One region of the Marinihelvus fidelis genome, then DNA from elsewhere that is predicted to be linked to it. Evidence: predicted binding sites of a transcription regulator. Region 1 holds the regulator's gene; each other region holds the start of a gene.
What was found. Region 1 encodes sigma-54, which starts transcription at its own class of promoters, with help from an activator protein. Its sites were predicted from a motif close to TGGCANGNTNCNTGCTT; they were not measured.

Region 1 (6,112 bases):
GCGTACCCGGAGTACACTACGGCTGATGAACAGCGACGCCATCAAGACCCTGGCGCGGGCCGTGATTGAAACCGAGGCCCGCGCGGTCAGCGCGCTCGTCGACCATGTCGATGACGATTTCGCGCGCGCCTGTGAAATCATTCTCGGCTGCACCGGCCGGGTCGTGGTCCTGGGCGTGGGCAAGTCCGGGCATATCGGCAACAAGATCGCGGCCACGCTGGCCAGCACCGGCACACCGTCGTTTTTCGTCCACGCGGCCGAGGCCAGCCACGGCGACCTGGGCATGATCACTGGCAACGATGTGCTGCTGATCCTGTCCAACTCCGGCGAAACCGACGAGGTCAAACAGCTGCTGCCGGGCCTGCGTCGCCTGGGCGTCGGCATTATCGCGCTGACCGGCAACCCGGCCTCGTTCCTGGGCACGCATGCGGACATCAACATCAACGTGTCGGTGGCCGAAGAGGCCTGCCCACTGGGCCTGGCGCCCACCTCCAGCACCACGGCCGCGCTGGTCATGGGCGACGCGCTGGCGGTGTCACTGCTGGAATCACGCGGCTTTACCCGCGAGGATTTCGCCCGCTCGCATCCGGCAGGCCAACTCGGCCGCCGGCTGATCATTCGTATCTCCGACCTGATGCACAGCGGCGACGCCATGCCGGTCACCCGCCCCGGCGCGACCGTGACCGAGGCCATCGTCGAGATGACCGGCAAGCGCCTGGGCATGACCGCCGTGGTCGATAACGATGACCGGGTACAGGGCGTGTTCACCGATGGCGACCTGCGCCGGGCGCTGGAAAAAGGCATCGACCCGCGCACGGCGCTGATCGACGAAGTCATGACCCGCAACGGCAAGTCGATCGGCCCGGATGCACTGGCCGTGGACGCCGTCCAGATCATGCAGGATCACAAGATCCAGGGCCTGCTCGTCATCGATGATGACGGCCGGTTGGCGGGAATCCTGAACTTCCATGACCTGCTGCAGGCCGGGGTGGTCTGAGTGCCCAATTATGACCCGCAACTGCTGGCGCGCGCGGCCCGGGTCCGGCTGCTGGCACTGGATGTCGACGGTGTCCTCACCGATGGCCGCCTGTACTTTGACAACGCCGGCAACGAAATGAAGGCCTTCCACACCGGTGACGGCCTGGGCCTGAAAACCCTGCAGGCCACCGGCGTAACGCTGGCGCTGATCACCGGGCGTTCGTCGGACATCGTCACCCGGCGCGCGGCGGCGCTGGGCATCCGCCATGTTTACCAGGGCAGCGACAATAAGCTCGACGCCTGGCGCGATCTGCAGGCCGCCACCGGCATCGCCGACGATGACTGTGCCTATGCCGGCGACGACTGGATCGACCTGCCCATCCTCTCGCGGGTGGGCCTGGCCATCAGCGTTCCCAACGGCGACGAAGCGGTCCGCAAGCGCGCCCACTGGGTGACGCCAAGGGCCGGCGGCGAAGGCGCCGCACGTGATATCTGCAACCTGTTGCTGGCCGCGCAAGGCCATCTCGACCCCGCCATCGCCCGGTACCTGCCATCATGATGTCACCGCGCACCCGCCGGGGCATCATCCTGCTGGGCGGCCTCTGTCTGCTCAGTTTCTGGGCGTCGCGCCAGGACACGGACGGCGAAGGCGGACCGATCAAGGGCCTGGACACGCGCCTGGACTACGCCCTCGGCAACTTCAGGATGCTGGCCTACGATGAGCAGGGCACGCCGGTGGTGACGCTGTGGGCGCCGCGGCTGGCCAACGACGCGGCCACCGGCATCGGCGAACTCGACTCGCCCCGCGCCGAACTGCACCACGAGGGCTTCCGCTGGAACATTGACGCGCAACACGCGACGATATCCAGCGACCGTGAGATCATCCAGTTTTCCGGTAACGTACGCATGGTCAGGGAATCCGGCGAACCATCCGACCACCTGGAAATCGAATCCAGTGAAGTGATGCTGGAAGTGACACCCCGGCTGGCGTCATCGGACCAGTGGGTCGATGTCGCCGACCCGGCAGGAAAGATGCGGGCACTGGGCTTCAGTGTCGACATGCTGACCAACCATTACCATCTTGAGAGCGGAATTACAGGAACGTATGAGATCCAGGCGAATTGATCGATGGGCCGCGGCCACCCTGCTGCTGGCCACCCTGAATGCCGCCGCGCTGCAGACCGACCGGCAGCAGCCGCTCGACGTCAAGGCGGACTCCGGCGACGGCACGTTTGGTGACGGTGTCACCGTGCTCAGTGGCAATGTCGAGGTCAACCAGGGCACCCTGCACATCACCGCTGACCGCGCGTCGGTGGAGAAACTCGACGGCAAGGTTCGCCTGGTCACGCTGCAGGGCCAGCCGGCCGTGCTTGAACAGGAAATCGAGGAACAGGGCCTGGTGCGCGCCGAGGCCCGGACCATCACCTACCAGGTGGGTGACGGCCTGGTGAACCTGAATGGCGAGGCCGACGTGACTCACCCGCAATACCACATTACCGGCGACGCACTGACCTACGACCTGAACAAGCAGCACTTCCAGGGCGTGGGCGGCGATACCGGCGATGGTCGCATCCGCATTCGCATGGACCCGGAAGTGGCCGACGAGGCCGCGGCCTCACCGGCGACCCCGGACGACGGGAACGACGGCCACTGACGTGCTGGTTACCGAGAGCCTGCACAAGTCGTACCGCAAGCGCGAAGTCGTCCGCGGCGTCAGCATGCGCGTCGAACCGGGCAAGGTGGTCGGGCTGCTGGGCCCCAACGGCGCCGGCAAGACCACCTGCTTCTACATGATTGTCGGCCTGATCCCGGCCAGTCACGGCAGCATCAAGGTCGACGACATCGATATCACGCACGAGCCGGTCAACGTCCGTGCACACCTGGGCGTTGGCTACCTGCCGCAGGAAGCCTCGATCTTCCGCAAGATGTCGGTGCGCGACAACGTGCTGTCGATCCTGGAGATGCGCCCCGACCTGGACGCCGAGGCCCGCGAGGACCAGTTGCAGTCGCTGCTGGAAGAACTGGGCGTGGCGCACCTGTCCGAGCAATCCGGCATCAGCCTGTCGGGCGGCGAGCGGCGGCGGGTGGAAATCGCCCGGGCACTGGCCACGCGGCCGCGCTTTATCCTGCTGGACGAGCCGTTCGCCGGCGTCGACCCCATTTCCGTGGGCGAGATCCAGAACATCGTCGAGCACCTGACCGACCGCGGCATCGGCGTGCTGATCACCGACCACAACGTCCGTGAGACCCTGGGCATCTGCGACCATGCCTACATTCTCAACGAGGGCCGGATCCTGGCCGAGGGCGCGCCGGACGTGGTGCTGGACAACGAAGACGTGCGCAACGTCTACCTGGGCCAGGCCTTCCGGCTGTAGGCGGGGTACGAAGCGTCATGGTCGATCATTCACTGCAATTACGCCTGAGCCAGAAGCTGGCGCTGGCGCCGCAGTTGCAACAGGCCATCCGCCTGCTGCAACTCACCCGTATCGAGCTGCGCGAACACCTGCAGGCCACCGTCGAGGCCAACCCGCTGCTGGACTTCGACGAGCCGGGTGGCGAGGCCGCGGCCGACAGCGCGGACGACTGGGACACGCCCTCCCAGGGTGAAGACAGCAGCGCCGCGGCCGATGACCCCTACGGCGACTACGACGACCAGTGGGGCGAAGACATGGGCGGCGGCGAACAGTGGGCCGAGGCCGGCTTCAGCGTCGAGCGCGAGAACCAGATCGCCGACGAGTCCGGCGATTCGCTGCGCGACCACCTGATGTTCCAGGTCGAGCTGGGCCAGTTCAATGACCGCGACGCCGCCATCGCCACCGCGATCATCTTCGCGCTCGATGAAGACGGCTACCTGCTCGACAGCATCGACGATATCCGCGACTCCCTGCTGCCCGACCTGGAAACCGACGAGGCCGAGATCCGCGCGGTCATGCGCCGCGTCCAGCGCATGGAGCCCGTCGGCGTGGCCACCAATGGCCCGGCCGAATGCATCCGCGTGCAGCTGGCCGTGCTGCCGGCCTCGACGCCCGGCCGCGACCTGGCCCAGCGCGTGGCGCGGGACTACATCGACCTGGTGGCCGACGCCGAGCTCGAACGCCTGAAGCGCGAAACCGGTGCCGGTGACGACGACCTCGAAACCGCGCTGGACCTGATCCGTTCGCTGGAGCCCCGCCCCGGCGCGCGCTACGACAACCGCCAGCAGGAATACCTGGTGCCGGATGTCTACACCCGCCAGGTCGAGGGCCGCTGGGTCACCTACCTGAGCCCGGACAACGACCCGCGCCTGAAGCTCAACACCTACTACGTCCAGCTGCTGCGCCAGTCCGGCGGCGAGGACCGCAAGTACCTGCAGGGCCGCCTGCAGGAAGCACGCTGGCTGCTGTCCAGCCTGGAGCTGCGCAACCGCACGCTGATGAACGTGTCGCAGGCCATCGTCGACCACCAGTCCGGCTTCATGGACGACGGCGATATCGCGATGAAGCCGCTAATCCTGAAAGACATTGCCGAGCAGGTTGGCGTGCACGAATCCACGGTGTCGCGCGCCACCACCCGCAAGTACATTTTCACGCCACGCGGCCTGTTCGAGCTGAAGTACTTCTTCTCCAGCCACGTGCGCACGCTCGACGGCGGTGACATCAGCGCCATCGCGGTCAAGGCCCATATCCAGTCACTGGTCGAGGCAGAGCCCGCCAGCAAACCGCTCAGTGACCAGGAACTGTCCCGTTTATTGCGCGAAGCCGGCATCCGCGCGGCCCGCAGGACCGTGGCCAAGTACCGGGAATCCCTGGGTATCGGCTCAAGCAGCGAGCGGCGCCGTGCCTACCGTCGACTGGCCGCGCGCGCGGTGGACTAGGAAAGCGGCGTCGCCGGGTATAGAATCTGCTCATGACAGTTTCTTTGCGAAGCCGCCCGCCGCGAACCCTGTGCGGACTCTACGGACGGTTCGAACTCCAGAGTTGACCCTGAAGCTGGCCCCAGCGGGCCGGTCCCTTTCCATCTCGAAACCAGGAGAAGGAAAATGCAATTGACGATTACCGGACACCACGTCGAAGTCACCCCCGCCTTGCGCGCCTATGTCACCGAGAAAATGCAGCGCCTGTCGCGGCATTTCGACAAGGTCGTGACCGTTGATGTGATCCTGAACGTTGAGAAACACACGCAGCTGGCGGAAGCCACCGTCAACGCGGGCGGACGTACGCTGTTCGCCAATGACAACGCAGACGACATGTATGCCGCGATCGACGGCCTGGCCGACAAGATCGACCGCCAGGTGCGGCGCCTGAAAGATCGCCTGCGCGACCACCACCACGAAAAGCCTGATTACCAGGCGGCCGAGAACATCTGACCCGCGCCTGAAAAGACCGGTTACCGAGAATCAAACCCCATGCTTGTCGACGACCTGATCAGCCCGGACAGCGTACTTCCCGCCGTCCGCACCAGTAGCAAGAAACGCCTGCTGGAAGTCATCAGCAACGCGCTGGCCAACGAAGACGAAGGCCTGAGTTCGCGGGAAATCTTTGAAAGCCTGTGTGCCCGGGAACGCCTGGGCAGCACCGGGCTGGGCAATGGCGTCGCCATCCCGCACGGCCGCGTCAGCGGTTCGTCCAGGGTCCAGGCGGTGTTTATCCGCCTGGCGCGGCCACTGGCCTTCGATGCCGTCGATGGCAAACCCGTCGACCTGCTGTTCGCGCTGGCGGTGCCGGAACACTGCACCAGTGACCACCTGAAGCTGCTGGCCGAGATCGCCGAGAAATTCAGCGACCAGGAACTGCTGGAACGCCTGCGTAACACCGAAGACGCCACCGAGCTCGCGCAGCTCCTGTCACGAACCCGGCACTGACCGCGGAACGGTGACCCGCACGCTCACAGCCCAGGACCTGTTCGACAAGCTCAGGCAGCGGCTGGACCTGCACTGGGTGACCCAGCCGGGCGATCACGACGCCGCGGTGCTTTCCGACCGCGACATGTCGGCCCGCCCGGCACTGGCCGGCTACCTGAACCTGATTCACCCGAACCGGGTGCAGGTGCTGGGCGTTGAGGAACTCGACTACCTGGCCTCGCTGCCCGCAGACAGCCGCGGCGATACCATCGCCGCGATCTTCAGGCCCGACCTGCTGGCCATTGTCGTGGGCGG
Region 2 (3,349 bases), on a different contig from region 1:
GCCCGGTGGTTCCAGGGCTCGCCCACGCAGCAGCCATCGACCAGCCCGCTGGACAGCGCTTCCACCATGCGCGGCGGCGGGATGACCACGAGCCGGACGTCATGGTCGGGATGAATGCCGCTGGCGGCCAGGAAGTAGCGCAGTGCGTACGCGTGGGTCGCGGTCAGGTACACGCTGGCGAAGCACAGACGTCGCTTGCCCAGTGTCCGGCGCTTCTCCACCAGCGACTTCAGCGCGCGACCGACGGCGGCCGGCGCGGCGCCCGGTTGCAGCCCGGACGACTGGCGCAGGTCGTTGACCAGGCTCTCGGAGAACGTGATGGCATTGCCGTTCAGGCTGAGCACGAAGGCCGTCACCATCGGGATGGGCGCATGGGTCACACCCAGTGACAGCGACAGCGGCATCGTGGCCAGCATCTGCGCGCCGTCGATGGCGCGGGTCTGCATCTTGTCACGGACGCTGGCCCACGAGGCTTCACGCGACAGCGTGACGTCCAGGCCGTGGCGGCGGAAGAACCCGAGCTCGCGCGCCACCACCAGGGGCGCGGCATCGGTCAGCGGAAGATAGGCAAGACGGAGTTTCATCGCCGGGTCACCCGCTACGGCGTCGTGAAGACGCTTCCGGCAGGGCTTTCAGCATGGCGATGATGTTGTCCGCCGCCTGGCTGATGGAAATTCGCTGGTTCATGGCCATCTGCTGCAGGGCGCGATGGGCATCCTGCTCGGTCAGGCCCTGGTGTGACACCAGCAGCGACTTGGCCTTGTCGACCAGCTTGCGGCTTTTCAACGCCATTTGCGCCTCGCGTAATTCGTCCCGCATGGTGCGGAACTGGTCGAAACGCAGCGAGGCCTCGTCCAGCACCCGCTGCAGGTCGTTCGGGTCGATGTCCTCGGTCACATAGGCGCTGACGCCGGCATCGATGGCCCGGGCGATGGACTCGCGATCACTCGCCCCGGCGTACATCACCACCGGGCAGGGGCGCCGGTGCATCAGGAAGCGGACATCCTCGATCGTGTCCCGGTCCGGGGACTGCATGTCGGCCAGCACGACATCGGGCGCGAGCAGGTCCAGCCGCTCCAGGATGTCGAGCGATGACGTCAGCACCGCGATCACCTCGTGGCCCTGTTCCGTCAGCGCTCGCCGCAGCAGTTCGGCGCGCAATTCCATGTGATCAACGAGTATGACCCGAAGCATTGCCGTCGTTTTGGCCCTGGTTCTGTTGCCCGGCGTGCCGGGCTTGTTGGTGTTATGCCAGGGTAAATAAAGCAAGATGCGGGCCAAGCCGAAACCGAGCCGTCGTCGCCTTTTCGGCCGGGCGCTCCACCGACGCGCGCACCAACTCGGGGCATTGACCGCGCCGAATGTACTGGCTTGACGCGACCATTGGTCTTATTGATAATGATTATCATTATCGTAAATAGCGATGACCCACGGGAGCGACTACACGAGATGACCGCCACCCTCGCCAACCACCACAAGATGCGCTGCCTGCGAACCCGCAACGGCTGCCTGTTCCTGCGCTGGAGCCTGGATGATCTCCGCGACGTCCTCGAGCAGTTCCCCCTGAACGCCGCCGATTTCGAGCTGGAACAGGCCGACACCCGGCGCCTGCTTCGCGACCTGTTCATGCTCTCGGCGCAGGAGAGCCTGGAAGCACGCCGGCGCCGGACCGTCGGCAGGCTGGCTCGCGCCCTGCTCGCCCGGTACCAGCAGGCACGGCAACACTACCCCGCACAGGAGCCGTCATGACCGCAGCGGACACTGACTCGCAAGACCTATCGACCGACCACGAGCCACTCGACCAGATGCAGGCGCAGTTGTTCGCGCTGATGCACCGCTACTCGCAGGCGCCGTGCTGCGGCCTGGCGCTGGCCGTCGCCGGCCAGCTGGTGAAGCTTCTGGAGCACCCGCTGATTACGTTATTCCCGGAACTGCACAGGCAATGCGCGGCTCAGCTGAACGGCTGGCGCGCACGGGGCAGCTTTGCGGAACGCTGCGGCTCGACGCCGCGATCGATTCACTGATCGGCGATCAGCGGCTGGACAAACGCTTCCAGCCGTTGCTCAAGGTAGTCATGAAAAGGGTTGTAACGCAGGCGGGCCAGCAGGTCGGCCGGCACCTGCAGGGCGCCACGTTCACCTTTCACGGCCAGGCCGCCCATCCGCAGCCCGTCAGACGCATCATCGCCGTAGACCGGGTCGTCCGGCGGGAACGGGACGGCAACATGGGAAAGGGAATAGATGTTGTCAGGCCACACCAGCCCCAACGGGCTCCGGGTGGTTTGCGACTGGCCGGCGGACCGGGTGACCGCCTCGACCTCGCGCATCGCGCCATCTGGCCCCTTGCGGTTAGTCACCAGGGTGACGCTGAAGTCACGGACGGCATCCGGGCTGAACAGTTGAGCCAGGTGATCACCCTGCGGTGTCAGGAAACCCTCGACACGGGTTTCCCGGTTGGTATCGAACAGGACAAGCTCGCTGCGCTCATCGTGAACCCGGTCATACAGCCGGTGCAGCGACGGCCCGGGTGGGACAGTGTCGTCGACCACCGATTGCAGTGTCAGCACCGGCGGCAGGGCGTCCAGCCGGCCATCCTCGTAAAAGCGCGCCAGTCGCCGTTCGACGTGGTCGAGCAGGACCTCGATCTCGTAACCAGCGCGTACCGGAAACGAGTTGTACTTCACCGGGTCGAACTCCGGCACCACGCTGTTCCAGGCCAGCCCCTCCAGCCCCGGCAAACGGGCCAGTGTTTCCATGGCCGCACCCAGGCGCGCGAATCGTGTCACCGCCAGGGCCGGTGACAGGAACACCATGCGGTCGGGCAGGACATAGTCCGGAGCGTCCGGGTGCTCGATCGCCGACAGCGCGTGGTCCATGGCGAGAGCAGCGCCATTTGAGTAACCCACCATGATGACGGGCGCGTCCTCGCCCAGTGATTCGCGAAGATGCCGCGCCGACAATGCCGTGACCTTGTGCCAGTGTTGCCAGCGGGCGTCGTTCAGGGCGCCGGGGAACAATCCGTGGCCGGGCAGGCGCGGCGCCACCACGTGAAAGCCCAGGTCATGAAGCCGCAGAGCGACGGCGCGCAGGCTGTAAGGGGAATCGGAAAGGCCATGAAGCAACACCGCCCCACCCACGGGGCGCGGTGGCACCAGTTCCACGGTGTGATTCCAGTCAGGTGTGAACTGCCGGTCGTAGGTGGGGCTGGCCGGGTCAAAGCGTGACAGCGCCGGCCAGTGTTCAACTGCCTCGGCAAGCATTTCACCGGACCGGGTAATCAGTTTCTCTTCACACTCCTGCCAGGCGCTGAACGTAGAGACCTGGCCGCCCACGCAGGTGCGTTGAAGCTT
Region 3 (6,112 bases), on a different contig from region 1:
GCAGGCGTGTATTTTCACGCGACTGGCGGGTTTCGAAGGGGCCCACCGACCAGCACCGGCGCGCCGGGTCGACGGTCGTGGCGGGAGCAGGCATTTCCGCCATCAGCTGGATTCGGGGTGTTTCGGCCGGCCAGCGACGGGGCTCGACCGGGGCTTGCGGCATGACTTGCGACACCGGCTGGGCCGGCGTGACGCGTGCGGCCGCGTAACCCAGCAAGGCCAGGTTCGCCGCCAAGAGGGCGATGACAATCAATCTCGACATGGTTGCTTGGTATCCCCAACGTCCGCTGTTTCGGGATGGGTGCCGCGATGCCGGCGGCACCCGGTGATTATAGCGGCCTGCCGTCGACGGTGTGAACGCGAACCTCGCCGGCCATGCATTCAACCGGGCCATCCGGCCCGTCGACCAGCAGCCCGCCGCCGGCGCCCAGGCCCAGCGCCCGCCCGTCCAGTTCCGCTCCGTCGCGCTCGATGACCACGGTGCGACCGCGCAGGACATCCATCCGCACCCAGTCCTGCGCAAACCCCGCGAAACCCGCCGCCGAGAACGCCTCCGCGGCCCTGACCAGATGCGCCAGCAGCGCACCGGCGGCGCGGCTGCGCGACAGGTCCGGCAGCTGGTCGCGCAGGTCGGCCCATTGCCGCTCGATGTTTCGCGCGCCCGGGTCTCCGGTCATGCCAACGTTCAGTCCCACACCGATCACAGCGTCCATGCCGCCGGCCGAGGACGTGGTCTCGACCAGGCAGCCGCCCACCTTGCAGCCGTCCAGCCACAGGTCGTTGGGCCACTTGATACCGATATCGGTCGCGCCCAGCGACTTCAGCGCGCGCGCGGCGGCCACGGCGACCACCAGCGGCAACATGACGAGGTCGGACCGTGCCGGCGCGAACCGCCAGCCCAGGCTCAGGTAGACATTGCGCCCGCGCGGGGAATGCCAGTCGCGACCCCGCCGGCCGCGACCGCCGGACTGGTGCTCGGCCAGCAGCGCGACGGCCTGCCGTTCGGCCGGCGCGCGGCGCAGCAGTTCGGCATTGGTAGAGTCGATGTCCTCGACCCGTTCCAGGGCCACGCGCCGGCCGGCGCTGCCGGCGGCTTCAAGCACGTCCGATAACACCAGCGTATCGCCGGCGTCCGCGTACTCAGTCATCCTTCGGCGCGCGCCGGAACCCATTCACCAGGCGCACACGCTCGAAACGATGCTCGGTGCCGGCGGCCAGGTTGCGGAAATTGCTGCGGTGAGTGAAGGCCACGAACAGCCCCAACGCGGCGGCGAATATCAGCACGGCCGTACTTTTGCCCAGCCACAACGCGGCCGGGAAAAGACTCAACATGGCCAGCACGGTCGCCAGCCCGACATAGCCACTCAGGATCAACGTCAGCACCCAGGTGATCGCCAGGGGAACCAGCAACCAGGGTTGCGCCGCGGCCAGAACACCCACGGCCGTGGCCGCGCCCTTGCCGCCACGGAAACCGTGGAACACCGGGTAGCAATGGCCGAACACGGCGGCGAACCCACAGGCCAGCACCTGCCACTCCGGCGCGTCACCCAGCAGGTGCGGCGCCCAGCCTGCAGCCAGCACACCCTTGCCGACGTCGATGATGATCACGCCCAGCGCGAAGCGAAAACCCAGCGTGCGCAGGGCGTTGGTACCCCCGGCATTGCCACTGCCGTGGGTGCGGATGTCGATGTTCTTGATCTTGCCCAGCAGCAGGCTGCCGGACACGGAGCCCAACAGGTAGCCCACCAGGATTTCGACCATGGCCTCGGTCACGTCTCGTGCTCCAGTTCTCGGTGTTCCGGCATAAAGCCGATGATAAGCCCGCCACGCCCCAGGTGGACGCCCACGGCGGGGCCGGCCTCCGCCAGGTGGCAGGAATGAATCCGGGGGTGCCCTTCCAGCAACAGGCGGCGCAGTTCACGCGCGCCCTCCCGGTTGTCGGCATGCGACACCATGACGCGATAAACACGATCCTGCTTCATCGCGGCCAGCGCCCGGCGCGCCAGTGACGCCGGCTTCACGCGGCGCCCGGTGGCCACGCCGACCACGGTCAGCTTGCCGTCGTGGTCGGCAATAATCGGCGTCAGCCGCAGCCACGTGGCCATCTTGCCCAGCCACGCCGGCACGCGGCCGCCGCGCACCATCGACTTGACCTCGTTGGGCATGGCCATCGTGCGGGCCCGGTGGGCCACCCGTTCCAGCATCGCGAGAATGGCATCGACGTCCTTGCCGGCGGCCGCCGCTTCCGCGGCCAGCAGGGCCAGCAGGCCCTGGCCGCAGGCGGCGTTCATGGTATCGAAGATGGTCACCTGGCCGGGGTCCATGGCCTCGGCGGCCGTGCTCGCGGCGCGGGTCGTGCCACTGAGTTTTCCGGACAGGCCCACGTGGACCACGCGATAGCCGTGCACGGTCAGCAGTTCGAACACGCGACGAAAGTCCTTGGCCGGTGGCTGCGAGGTCTTCGGCCGTTCCGTGGCGGTTTCCAGCATGCGGTAGAAATCGACGGGCTTCAGCGACACGCCGTCGAGGTATTCGCGGTCACCGAAGCTTAGACGCACCGGCACCACGTGCAGGCCCAGCCGCTCGACCTCGGCGACCGGAAGGTCGGCACCGGAGTCCGTGACCACCGCAACGCCACCGGCCAGGTTCATCAACCCGTGCTGCCACTGCATGTCATCGGCTTTTTGCTGGCGGATCTCGCCGAAGGCCTCGCAGGCCAGGAACACGTCCGCCGGCTGGTTGACATGGATATGCACCCGGACCCGCTGGTCGCCGCCGGCGACCACCAGAGAACTGTGGTCCAGCGCCTGCAGCGCGGTCATGATCGCGGCCCGGTCCAGGCCCTGGCCCTCGATGACGCACTCGGTGCAGAACTGGTGATCGCCCACGTCCAGGCCGTGGTCCATGGCCGGGTCGGCGGACTCGGCGGCGCTGGCCCAGGCGTCGTCCAGGGGGTCGATGGTGCCGTCGGCAACAAAGGCCTGCATGCCTTCGAGCAGGTCGACGAAACCCTGACCGCCGGCGTCAACCACGCCCGCCTGGCGCAGTACCGGTAACTGGTTCGGGGTATCGGCGAGTGCCGCCTGGGCGGCCGTCACACCGGCATCGAAGACCCGCACGATATCCGCTTGCGCTAGGTCCGCCGCTTCAACCATGCCATCGGAAAAGGCCTCCAGCACGCTGGGCAGCGTGCCCGGCACGGGCTCGGCCATCGCGCTCCAGGCCTGCTCGGCACCGCGCGCGCAGGCCGCCGCCAGCGTCGCCGGGTCCAGCCCGGTACGCTCACCGGCCACCTCGGTACAACCCTGGAACCATTGCGCCATGATCGCGCCGGAGTTGCCGCGTGCACCGTCAACCGCGGCATGGCGGACACGGTCCAGTACCTCGGGCAGGCTCTGTTTTCCGGGGGTATCCAGGGCGTCGAGGATGGCCTTGAAGGTAAACGCCATGTTGGTGCCGGTATCCGAATCCGGTACCGGGAACACGTTGATCCGGTTGATGTAGTCGCGGCGACTGAACAGGTGGCGGACGCCGGCCGACAGCACCCGTGCCAGGGTCGGACCGTCAAGGTCCCGGGATACCTGTCCGCGTTTCATGCGCGCAGACTAACCGAGGTTCCCGGCGGTGGAAAGTTCGGGCCGTCGCGTCGGGATCGTCAAATCGGCCATGCGTTGGCGTGAAAACCCACCGGGGGCCATCGCAGTTGACCATCCGGATGCGCCAAAACCGCCGGAAAACACTGGCCCTGAGACTTTCGGCACATTTGGCACGCAACCTGCATCGATATACTCACCACGTAAGCCGACTGGAGACCAATGCAATGGCGACGGATGATTTCTTACAGAGCGTCAGGGACAACCTGAATGGGCGACCGGGACAGCCCCTGCTGTTTGGGGTCTGCAAGACCCTGGCCGGGCGCATGGGCCAGGAGCCCTGGGTGTTGCGCGCGATCGCCATCGTGCTGCTGGTCTTCCTGACCCTGCCCACCGTCATCGCCTACATCGTCCTTGCCCTGGTGCTGGACGAGACCTCGGAGCGCACGCAGGGCGCGTTCAAGGGCCTGTTCATTACCCTGCGCGAGGCCGCCGACCGACTGGCGGACACCGCGCGCAACCTGTTCGGCCAGGCGCACTGATCCACGCCGGCCGGCCGCATGGCGGCAAGTCTCTCTCTGGATCATTACAGCTCGACTCTCCTCTGCCCGGGTCCCGAAAGGGTCCCGGGATTTTTTTTGCGTCGGCGAAGGGGCGTCGTCAGCCAGGTGTGGACGCAAGGAACCCTGACAGGCGCGCGGCGTCAAATGGCCATCCCAGCTCTTCGCCACCGGCTTCGCGGGCGAGGACCGGAATGCGGGTGCCATAGCGGTCCAGCAGGTCGATCGAGTCCTCGATATCGACAGTTTGAAGGGCAAGGCCGGGGGCCACGGCAGCCACCAGGTCGGCGGCCTCATCGCACAGGTGACAGTCAGGACGGGTATAGAGCAGGTATCGCATGCGGGCATCATGCCGCAGCGGGAGTCGGCGCGCACCCCCCGCAGGCGGTAGAATTCGCGCATCCGCCAATGGAGAAACGGCATGGCCGTCAGTGTCTTCGAGTTGTTCAAAATCGGCATCGGGCCCTCCAGCTCGCACACGGTGGGGCCAATGCGCGCCGCGGCCACGTTCGTGCGCCGGCTGTCCTCGGCCGGCAAACTGGCTGATACCACGCGCATCCGGACCCGCCTTTACGGTTCACTGGCGCACACCGGCCGTGGCCACGGCACCGACAAGGCCATCATCCTGGGCCTGCTGGGCGAGGCACCGGACACCATCGACCCCGATGCCATCGAGGGCTTGCTGGCCAACACCGCCGAATCGGGCCGCATCCACCTGACCACCGACCATGACATCGCCTTCGTGGAGAAGCGCGACCTGGAGTTCCGCAAGCGCGAGATGCTGCCACACCATTCCAATGGCATGCGCTTCACCGCCTACGACATCAACGACGACGTGTTGCTGGAACGGGACTTCTATTCCGTCGGCGGCGGTTTTGTCGTCAACCATGACGAGGCCGCGGAAGACCGCATCGTCGCTGACGACACGCCGCTGGCCCACCCGTTCAGCACCGCCGCGGAGCTCGTAGCGCAGTGCAGCGAACAAGGGCTGAGCATCGGCCAGCTGATGCTGGCCAATGAGCAGGCCTGGCGCTCACCCGAAGCCATTCGCGCCGGCCTGCTCGAGATTCACGCCGCCATGCATGCCTGCATCGACCGCGGCTGCCGCAGCCCCGGTGAACTGCCCGGGCCGCTGGGCGTCAAGCGCCGCGCACCGCGGCTGTTCCAGGCGCTGTCCGACCGCGAAGGGCCGGGCAACGATGACGCCCTGACCTCGCTGGATTGGGTCAACCTGTTCGCGCTGGCCGTGAACGAGGAGAACGCCGCCGGCGGCCGCGTGGTGACCGCGCCGACGAATGGCGCCGCGGGCATCATCCCCGCGGTCATGGGCTACTACGAAAAATTCATTCCCGGCGCCAGCGAGGGCGGGGTGATCGAGTTCCTGCTCACTGCCGGCGCCATCGGTATCCTCTACAAGCTCAACGCGTCGATCTCCGGCGCCGAGGTCGGCTGCCAGGGCGAAGTGGGCGTGGCCTGCTCAATGGCGGCCGGCGGCCTGACCGCGGCCATGGGCGGCTCGGTCTCGCAGGTGGAGAACGCCGCCGAGATCGGCATGGAACACAACCTGGGCCTGACCTGCGACCCGGTGGGCGGGCTGGTGCAGATTCCCTGCATCGAGCGCAACGCCATGGCCTCGGTGAAGGCCATCAACGCCCAACGCCTGGCCATGCGCGGCGACGGCGTCGGCAAGGTGTCGCTGGACAAGGTCATCCGCACCATGCGCGAGACCGGCCGCGACATGCGCAACAAGTACAAGGAAACGTCGCGGGGCGGCCTGGCCGTCAACGTGATCGAGTGCTGAGTTGATTCACGGGGCGCGCATCGGCACGTGGGCCGCGCTGCTGTTCGCCGGCGCGGCACTGGCCGGCGACATGTACAAGTGGCAGGACGAGGATGGCCTGTGGCACTTCAGTGACAAGCCGCCATCCGACAACGGCCAGGCCTTCGACACCTTCGTCA
Region 4 (6,112 bases), on a different contig from region 1:
CTCGCACAGCTCGTCACGCGGGCGGATACCGGTGGAGACCACCACCAGGTCGGTTTCCAGGTGACCGCCATCGGCAAACTCCAGCCTGAGCCGGTGATCATCGCCGTCGACGATGGCGCGGGTGTTGCTGTTGGTACGCACCTTCACGCCCAGGTCGCCGATCTTCGATTCCAGCATGCGGCCGCCGTCGCCGTCGAGCTGCACTTCCATCAGCGTCGACGCGAACTGGATGACGTGAGCATCCAGGCCCAGGTTCTTCAGCGCGTTGGCCGCTTCCAGGCCCAACAGGCCGCCGCCCAGCACGGCGCCGGATCGGGCCGCGCCGCCGGCGGCGATGATGGCGTCCAGGTCCTCGATGGTGCGGTAGACGAAGCACTCGGGGCGGTCGATGCCCTCGATGGGCGGCACGAACGCGTAGGAGCCGGTGGCCAGGACCAGGCGGTCGTAGTGCATGACCGAGCCGTCGCTGAGGGTGACGCGGCGGCCATCGCGGTCGATGGCGTCGACTTTTACACCCATGCACGTGGTGATGTCGTTGTCGGCGAACCATTCCATTGTGGTCAGCGACAGGCCCTCGGCGCCGACGCCGGAGAAGTACTCGCTCAGGCGCACGCGGTCGTAGGCCGGGCGCGGCTCCTCGCCGATAACAGTGATGTCGTAGCGCTCGCCCAGGCCGGCCTCGACGGCGGCCTCCAGGAAATGCTGGCCGACCATGCCATTACCTGCGACCAGCAGTGTTTTCTTGTCACTCATGTCTCGTTCCTCCGTACCGGTTCAGAAGGCCGCGCCAATCCAGGCCCAGAACTTGTCGGTGTCAACGCGGCCACCGGCCGTGGGGCCGGCATCAAAGCGCGCGTACTTCAGGCCGGCCGTGAAGTGGTCGGCAAACTTGCGGGTGTAGACCAGGTCCAGTTCGCTGCCGAAATCACTGACCGCGGCGCTGGACTGATCGGCCTCGAAGTCGTGCCAGGCCACCGTCCAGCCACCACCCAGCAGCTTGCCGCTGAGGCTGGCGTACAGGTCGCGCAGGCCCTCGGCCGGGGTCGACAGGAACTGGTCCGACCAGCCGTTGAACTTGTGCAGCGTGGCCAGCGGCGTGGAAAAGCCGTAGACGCCGTTGTCGGAGCCCAGTACCTCGTAGCCGGCTTTGACCGTCAGTGTTTCGAATGCCGCACCGGCCTCGAAGAACAGGTAGTCCGCGTCCACCGACACCGGACCGTCATCGGCCGACTGCGTGGCCCAGGAGGCGGCGTACAGGAAGCCGAAGCCATCCAGCTGTCGCTTGCCGTTAAAGCGCAGGCCCCAGGTATCCGGGCCATCCGCGCTCACGTCGTCGTTCTCCAGCAGGTAACCGAAACCGGTGAGCGTGCCCACCGAGGTCTTCCAGCTGGCGTTCAGCAGGTGATCCGACGAATCGATGTCCTGGTCTTTGGCGAAGATGCGATTGCGCTTGTCCAGATAGGCGTACAGCAGCGTTACCTTCTCTGCCGGCGACCACTTCACCTGCGCGGCGTCGAAGGTCTGGCGGTCCTGGCGCCAGCCCACCGAGCCGACGAAGCGCTGGTCATCCAGGTTGATGACCTGGCGGCCGGCGCGGACGCTGAACTCACCGCTGGCGTACTGCAGCCAGGCCTGGTCGACTTCCGTCGTCTCCGGGTCGGCAATCACCGAGTACTCGCCCGGCTTGTAACCCGTCTGCGGCACCGAGTAATCACTGACCCCGAACACCGGGCGGCTGTCATGGAACGCGGCGCCGGCGGAGAACCCGTGCCAGGCACCGGTCTGCCAGCCCAGGATGGAGCGCAGCGTCAGCGCCGTCGCGTCTTTCAGCGCGTTGTCCTGCTCGACGGTTTCCAGGCGCAGGTTGAAGTCGGCAATGAGCTTGCCACCGGTAACGGCCTCGCCCAGTGTGGAGGATTCTTCAGCCAGTGCCGGCACCGCGGTTGCGAGCGCCAGCGCGATTGTGAATGTGCAGGTCCTGTTCATCACGCCACCTTCGATTCGCGGGCGTCGGCCTTCGCCGTCTCGCCCTTGCCGCGCTCGATCGCCTCGACCTTGCGCTGTTTCTCATACAGGAATCGCAGCACCTCGGAACGGCAGTGCACGTAGGTGGGGTCCTCCACCAGGGCCATGCGTTCGCGCGGGCGCGGCAACGGGATATCCAGGATCTCGCCCACCGTGGCGGCCGGGCCATTGGTCATCATGACGATGCGATCCGACAGCAGCACCGCCTCGTCGACGTCATGGGTGACCATGATCACGGTGTTGTTGAGCTCCGCCGTGATCTCCATCATCGAGTCCTGCAGGCTGGAGCGGGTGAGCGCGTCCAGCGCGCCGAACGGCTCGTCCAGCAGCAGGATGTCGGGCTGCATGGACAGTGCCCGGGCAATGCCGACGCGCTGCTTCATGCCACCGGATATCTCCGACGGCCGCTTGTGCATGGCGTGGTCCATGTGCACCAGTCGCAGGTTGTGTTCGATCCAGTCCTTCTGCTCGGCCTTCGACCTGGTCTTGCCGAATACTTGTCTCACCGCCAGTTCCACGTTCTGGTAGGCGGTCAGCCACGGCAGCAGCGAATGGTTCTGGAACACCATGGCGCGCTCGGGACCCGGGCGGGTGACTTCACGGCCATTCAGGATGACCCCGCCGCGAGCGGTCTCGGTCAGGCCGGCTACCGCGTTCAGCACCGTGGACTTGCCACAGCCGGAGTGACCGATGATCGAAATGTACTCACCACGATTGATCTGCAGGTCGACGTCCTTCAGGGCCTGGAACGCGCCCTTGGGGGTGGGGAACACCACGTCAATGTGGCTGATATCAAGAATCATGTCGTTGTTGGGTTCCATGGCGTTGCGCCCTCCTCGCGGCGCCGGCTGGCGGTCAGCGGGCCGCACTGTTGCGATCCCAGGAAACAAAGCGCTGGATGGTCAGCATGCCGCGATCCAGCAAAAAGCCGATAAAGCCGATGACGATGGCCGCGGTCAGGATCCGACCCAGCGAATCGGAGCTGCCGTTCTGGAACTCGTCCCAGACGAATTTGCCCAGGCCAGGATTCTGCGCCAGCATCTCGGCGGCGATCAGCACCATCCAGGCGATGCCAATGGACAGTCGCATACCGGTAAAAATAGCCGGCACCGCGGCGGGCAGCACGATCCTGCGCACATGGGTCAGCGGCGGCAGGCTCAGTACCCGGCTGACATTCACCAGGTCCTGGCTGATCGAGGCCACGCCCACGGCGGTGTTGATCAGCATCGGCCACAGGCAGCACAAGGTGACCGTGATCATCGAGTTCAGGAACGACTTCGGCACCACCGGGTCGGCGCTCACGTACAACGCGCTGACCACCATCGTCACCATCGGCAGCCAGGCTAGCGGCGAGATCGGTTTCAACACCTGGATCACCGGGTTGACCGCCGTGTACAGCGTCTCGGACAGGCCGATGGCGATGCCGAATGGAATGGCGATGACCGCGGCCAGCGCGAACCCGCACATCACCGTCACCAGGCTGGTGCGGATCTGGTCGAAGAAGGTTTCCTTGCCGGTGTAGGGGCGGATCTTTGCCTCGTAGGTAGGGTCCAGGGCCAGCCGTTCGGCGTTGCGCTCTTCCTGGCGCTGGTAGAACGCCTCGGCTTTCTCACGCTCGGCGCGATGCTCGCTGACCAGCGAGCCGAATTGCTGCGCCACCGTGGCCGGGCCCGGAAACTGCCCCAGCGAGGTGTCGATGTTGCGCGCGGCCATCGACCAGGCGCCCAGGAACAGGACGATACCCAGCAGGGGCACGACCACGTTCTTCACACCGATGCCCAGCAGTCGCCGCACGGGAGCCGGCAGCGCGGCCAGGCCGGTGGATTGATGCAATGTCACGGTTTTGTTCATGTCCTTGGTCTCCGGTTACAACCGGTCCCCGGTTTTCAGGCCGATGGGAAAGCTGTCGATATAGGCGTTCGGGCGCGTACCGTCGTATTCGATGCCGTCGATGAACTCCGACTGCGGGGCGCGGTAGCCATCTTCGGTGGAAAAATCAGGAAAGTCGGCGGCGTCGGCCAGGCCTTCGGCCACCAGCGACTTTGCCGCGACGGCGTACAGGTCCGGGCGGTAGACCTTCTCGGCCACCTCGCGGTACCAGCTGTCCGGCTGGTCGGCGTCGATCTGCCCCCAGCGGCGCATCTGCGTCAGGTACCAAACGGCGTCCGAGTAGTACGGGTAGGTGGCGAAGTAGCGGAAAAACACGTTGAAGTCCGGTACCTCGCGGCGGTCGCCCTTCTCATATTCGAACGTGCCGGTCATCGAGTTGGCGATGACCTCGGCGTCCGCGCCCACGTACTGCGACTGCGACAGGATCTGCACCGCTTCGGGCCGGTTAGCGTTGGCGTTGGCGTCCAGCCACATGGCAGCGCGGATCAACGCACGGGTCAGGCGAATGGTGGTGTTGGGGTACTTCTCGGCGAATTCGGCGGTGATGCCGAAGACCTTCTCCGGGTTGTTCTTCCAGATCTCGTAGTCGGTGATGACCGGCACGCCGATGCCCTTGAACACGGCCTGCTGGTTCCACGGCTCACCCACGCAGTAGCCGTAGATGGTGCCGGCCTCCAGGGTGGCGGGCATCTGCGGCGGGGGGGTCACCGACAGCAGCGCCTCGGCCTCGAGCTGGCCGGAAATATCGCCTTTGTGAGGCGCGTAGAAGCCCGGGTGCACGCCACCGGCCGCCAGCCAGTAGCGCAGTTCGTAGTTGTGCGTGGACACCGGAAAGACCATGCCCATGTTGAACGGCTTGCCCTCTGCGCGGTACTGGTCGATCACCGGCTTCAGGGCCGAGGCGCTGATGGGGTGCGCGGGCCGGCCGTCGGCCTGCTTCGGCACATGCGGTTTCATGGCGTCCCAGACGGCGTTCGACACGGTGATGCCGTTGCCATTCAGGTCCATGGAAAACGGCGTGATGATATGCGCCTGGGTGCCAAAGCCGATGGTCGCCGCCAGCGGCTGGCCGGCGAGCATGTGGGCGCCGTCCAGGCGGCCGTCGATGACGCCGTCCAGCAAAACCTTCCAGTTGGCCTGCGCCTCGATCGTGACGTACAGCCCCTCGTCCTCGAAATAGCCCTTTTCGTAGGCAATGGCGATGGGCGCCATGTCGGTCAGCTTGATAAAGCCGAAGGTGAGTTCTTCCTTTTCGGGCCAGCCGAGTTCAGCGGCGGCCACGGGTGCCGTCAACGCGACTGTCAATGCGGCGGCGCCACAGACGACCCGAACCATGAATACGTGGATTGCTTCCATCATTCTCTCCATTTACGTTCACGGGCACTGGCCCGCTCAACGCTGGTCAACGAGATTGCCGGCGTGGCCCACAGCGGGCGGCAGCCGGAAGAAGCGTCTTTGCAGTTGGGGTCGCCATTGACCCCTGGAATGCGCCCTGGACCCCCAGGCCCGGAAGGCGGATTCACACCCTATTCAATGCCATATTTGTGCCAGAACAGGGAAAATCTATTGATGTCGTTATAAAACAATATCTTGTGAGCAACTCGCCTCTCACTTTGAACGGTGGCGATGGGAAGATTGGCACCATGACGACGCGTCAGGGTGGTGCGCCGTCACCAAAACCGTGCGCGCTAGGCGCCGTCATCCTGCAGCGCCATGTCCCTGGAACGCTGCCGTTTAAGGTACGCGCCCAGCCGTTCCGGCTCGAAAGTTTCGCCGTCGATAAACCGGTCCGGACCCAGCCGCAGGCCGGCGATCTCGTAGGCGCTGTCGTGATGGCCCTCGTCCTTGCATTCCAGCCGCGGCACTTCGAAGCCCAGGTCTTCCGCGGCCTGCCGGTAGACCCCTGGAAGGTATACCTCGCGGGCCACGGCGGGAATATCGATATCCGGCGCGACATGGCCCCAGCGAACCATCTGCGACAGGAACCACTGCGCGTGGGAGCACCACGGATAGTTCGCCGTGTAGCGGCTGAACACGTGGAAGCCGGGCACGGCGCGACGCGGCGCGTCCAGGGTGGGGGCGATTTCGCCGGCGAGCGAATGCCGTAGCACCGATGCCGGCAGGTCGACGTACTCCGGCCGCGCCAACAGGGCGACCAGTTCGTCCAGGTTGTCCGGATCCTCGATCCAGCGGCCCG

Region 2: F3N42_RS14310 (ANTAR domain-containing response regulator) is a predicted target of sigma-54. The motif match lies at 1,264-1,280, and genes of this name have one in related genera.
Region 3: F3N42_RS12440 (PspC domain-containing protein) is a predicted target of sigma-54. The motif match lies at 3,765-3,781, and genes of this name have one in related genera.
Region 4: F3N42_RS14300 (CmpA/NrtA family ABC transporter substrate-binding protein) is a predicted target of sigma-54. The motif match lies at 5,449-5,465, and genes of this name have one in related genera.

Annotation. Positions count from the first base shown of each region.
Region 1 is NZ_VYXP01000002.1:459,587-465,698, forward strand. Features, by position in the region: gene F3N42_RS03445 (KpsF/GutQ family sugar-phosphate isomerase) at 26-997, shown strand; gene F3N42_RS03450 (KdsC family phosphatase) at 998-1,537, shown strand; gene lptC (LPS export ABC transporter periplasmic protein LptC) at 1,537-2,103, shown strand; gene lptA (lipopolysaccharide transport periplasmic protein LptA) at 2,084-2,632, shown strand; gene lptB (LPS export ABC transporter ATP-binding protein) at 2,634-3,353, shown strand; gene F3N42_RS03470 (RNA polymerase factor sigma-54) at 3,371-4,831, shown strand; gene hpf (ribosome hibernation-promoting factor, HPF/YfiA family) at 4,997-5,323, shown strand; gene ptsN (PTS IIA-like nitrogen regulatory protein PtsN) at 5,363-5,818, shown strand; gene hprK (HPr(Ser) kinase/phosphatase) at 5,829-6,112, shown strand, end outside.
Region 2 is NZ_VYXP01000011.1:62,931-66,279, forward strand. Features, by position in the region: gene F3N42_RS14305 (CmpA/NrtA family ABC transporter substrate-binding protein) at 1-584, opposite strand, end outside; gene F3N42_RS14310 (ANTAR domain-containing response regulator) at 592-1,194, opposite strand; gene F3N42_RS14315 (hypothetical protein) at 1,450-1,749, shown strand; gene F3N42_RS14320 (hypothetical protein) at 1,746-2,024, shown strand; gene F3N42_RS14325 (alpha/beta hydrolase) at 2,018-3,349, opposite strand, start outside.
Region 3 is NZ_VYXP01000007.1:123,428-129,539, reverse strand. Features, by position in the region: gene F3N42_RS12460 (SPOR domain-containing protein) at 1-262, opposite strand, end outside; gene F3N42_RS12455 (biotin--[acetyl-CoA-carboxylase] ligase) at 330-1,148, opposite strand; gene plsY (glycerol-3-phosphate 1-O-acyltransferase PlsY) at 1,141-1,773, opposite strand; gene F3N42_RS12445 (DegV family protein) at 1,770-3,596, opposite strand; gene F3N42_RS12440 (PspC domain-containing protein) at 3,821-4,135, shown strand; gene F3N42_RS12435 (glutaredoxin family protein) at 4,254-4,493, opposite strand; gene F3N42_RS12430 (L-serine ammonia-lyase) at 4,575-5,954, shown strand; gene F3N42_RS12425 (M23 family metallopeptidase) at 5,956-6,112, shown strand, end outside.
Region 4 is NZ_VYXP01000011.1:56,676-62,787, forward strand. Features, by position in the region: gene nirB (nitrite reductase large subunit NirB) at 1-753, opposite strand, end outside; gene F3N42_RS14285 (alginate export family protein) at 775-1,986, opposite strand; gene F3N42_RS14290 (ABC transporter ATP-binding protein) at 1,986-2,846, opposite strand; gene F3N42_RS14295 (ABC transporter permease) at 2,881-3,876, opposite strand; gene F3N42_RS14300 (CmpA/NrtA family ABC transporter substrate-binding protein) at 3,892-5,271, opposite strand; gene F3N42_RS14305 (CmpA/NrtA family ABC transporter substrate-binding protein) at 5,604-6,112, opposite strand, start outside.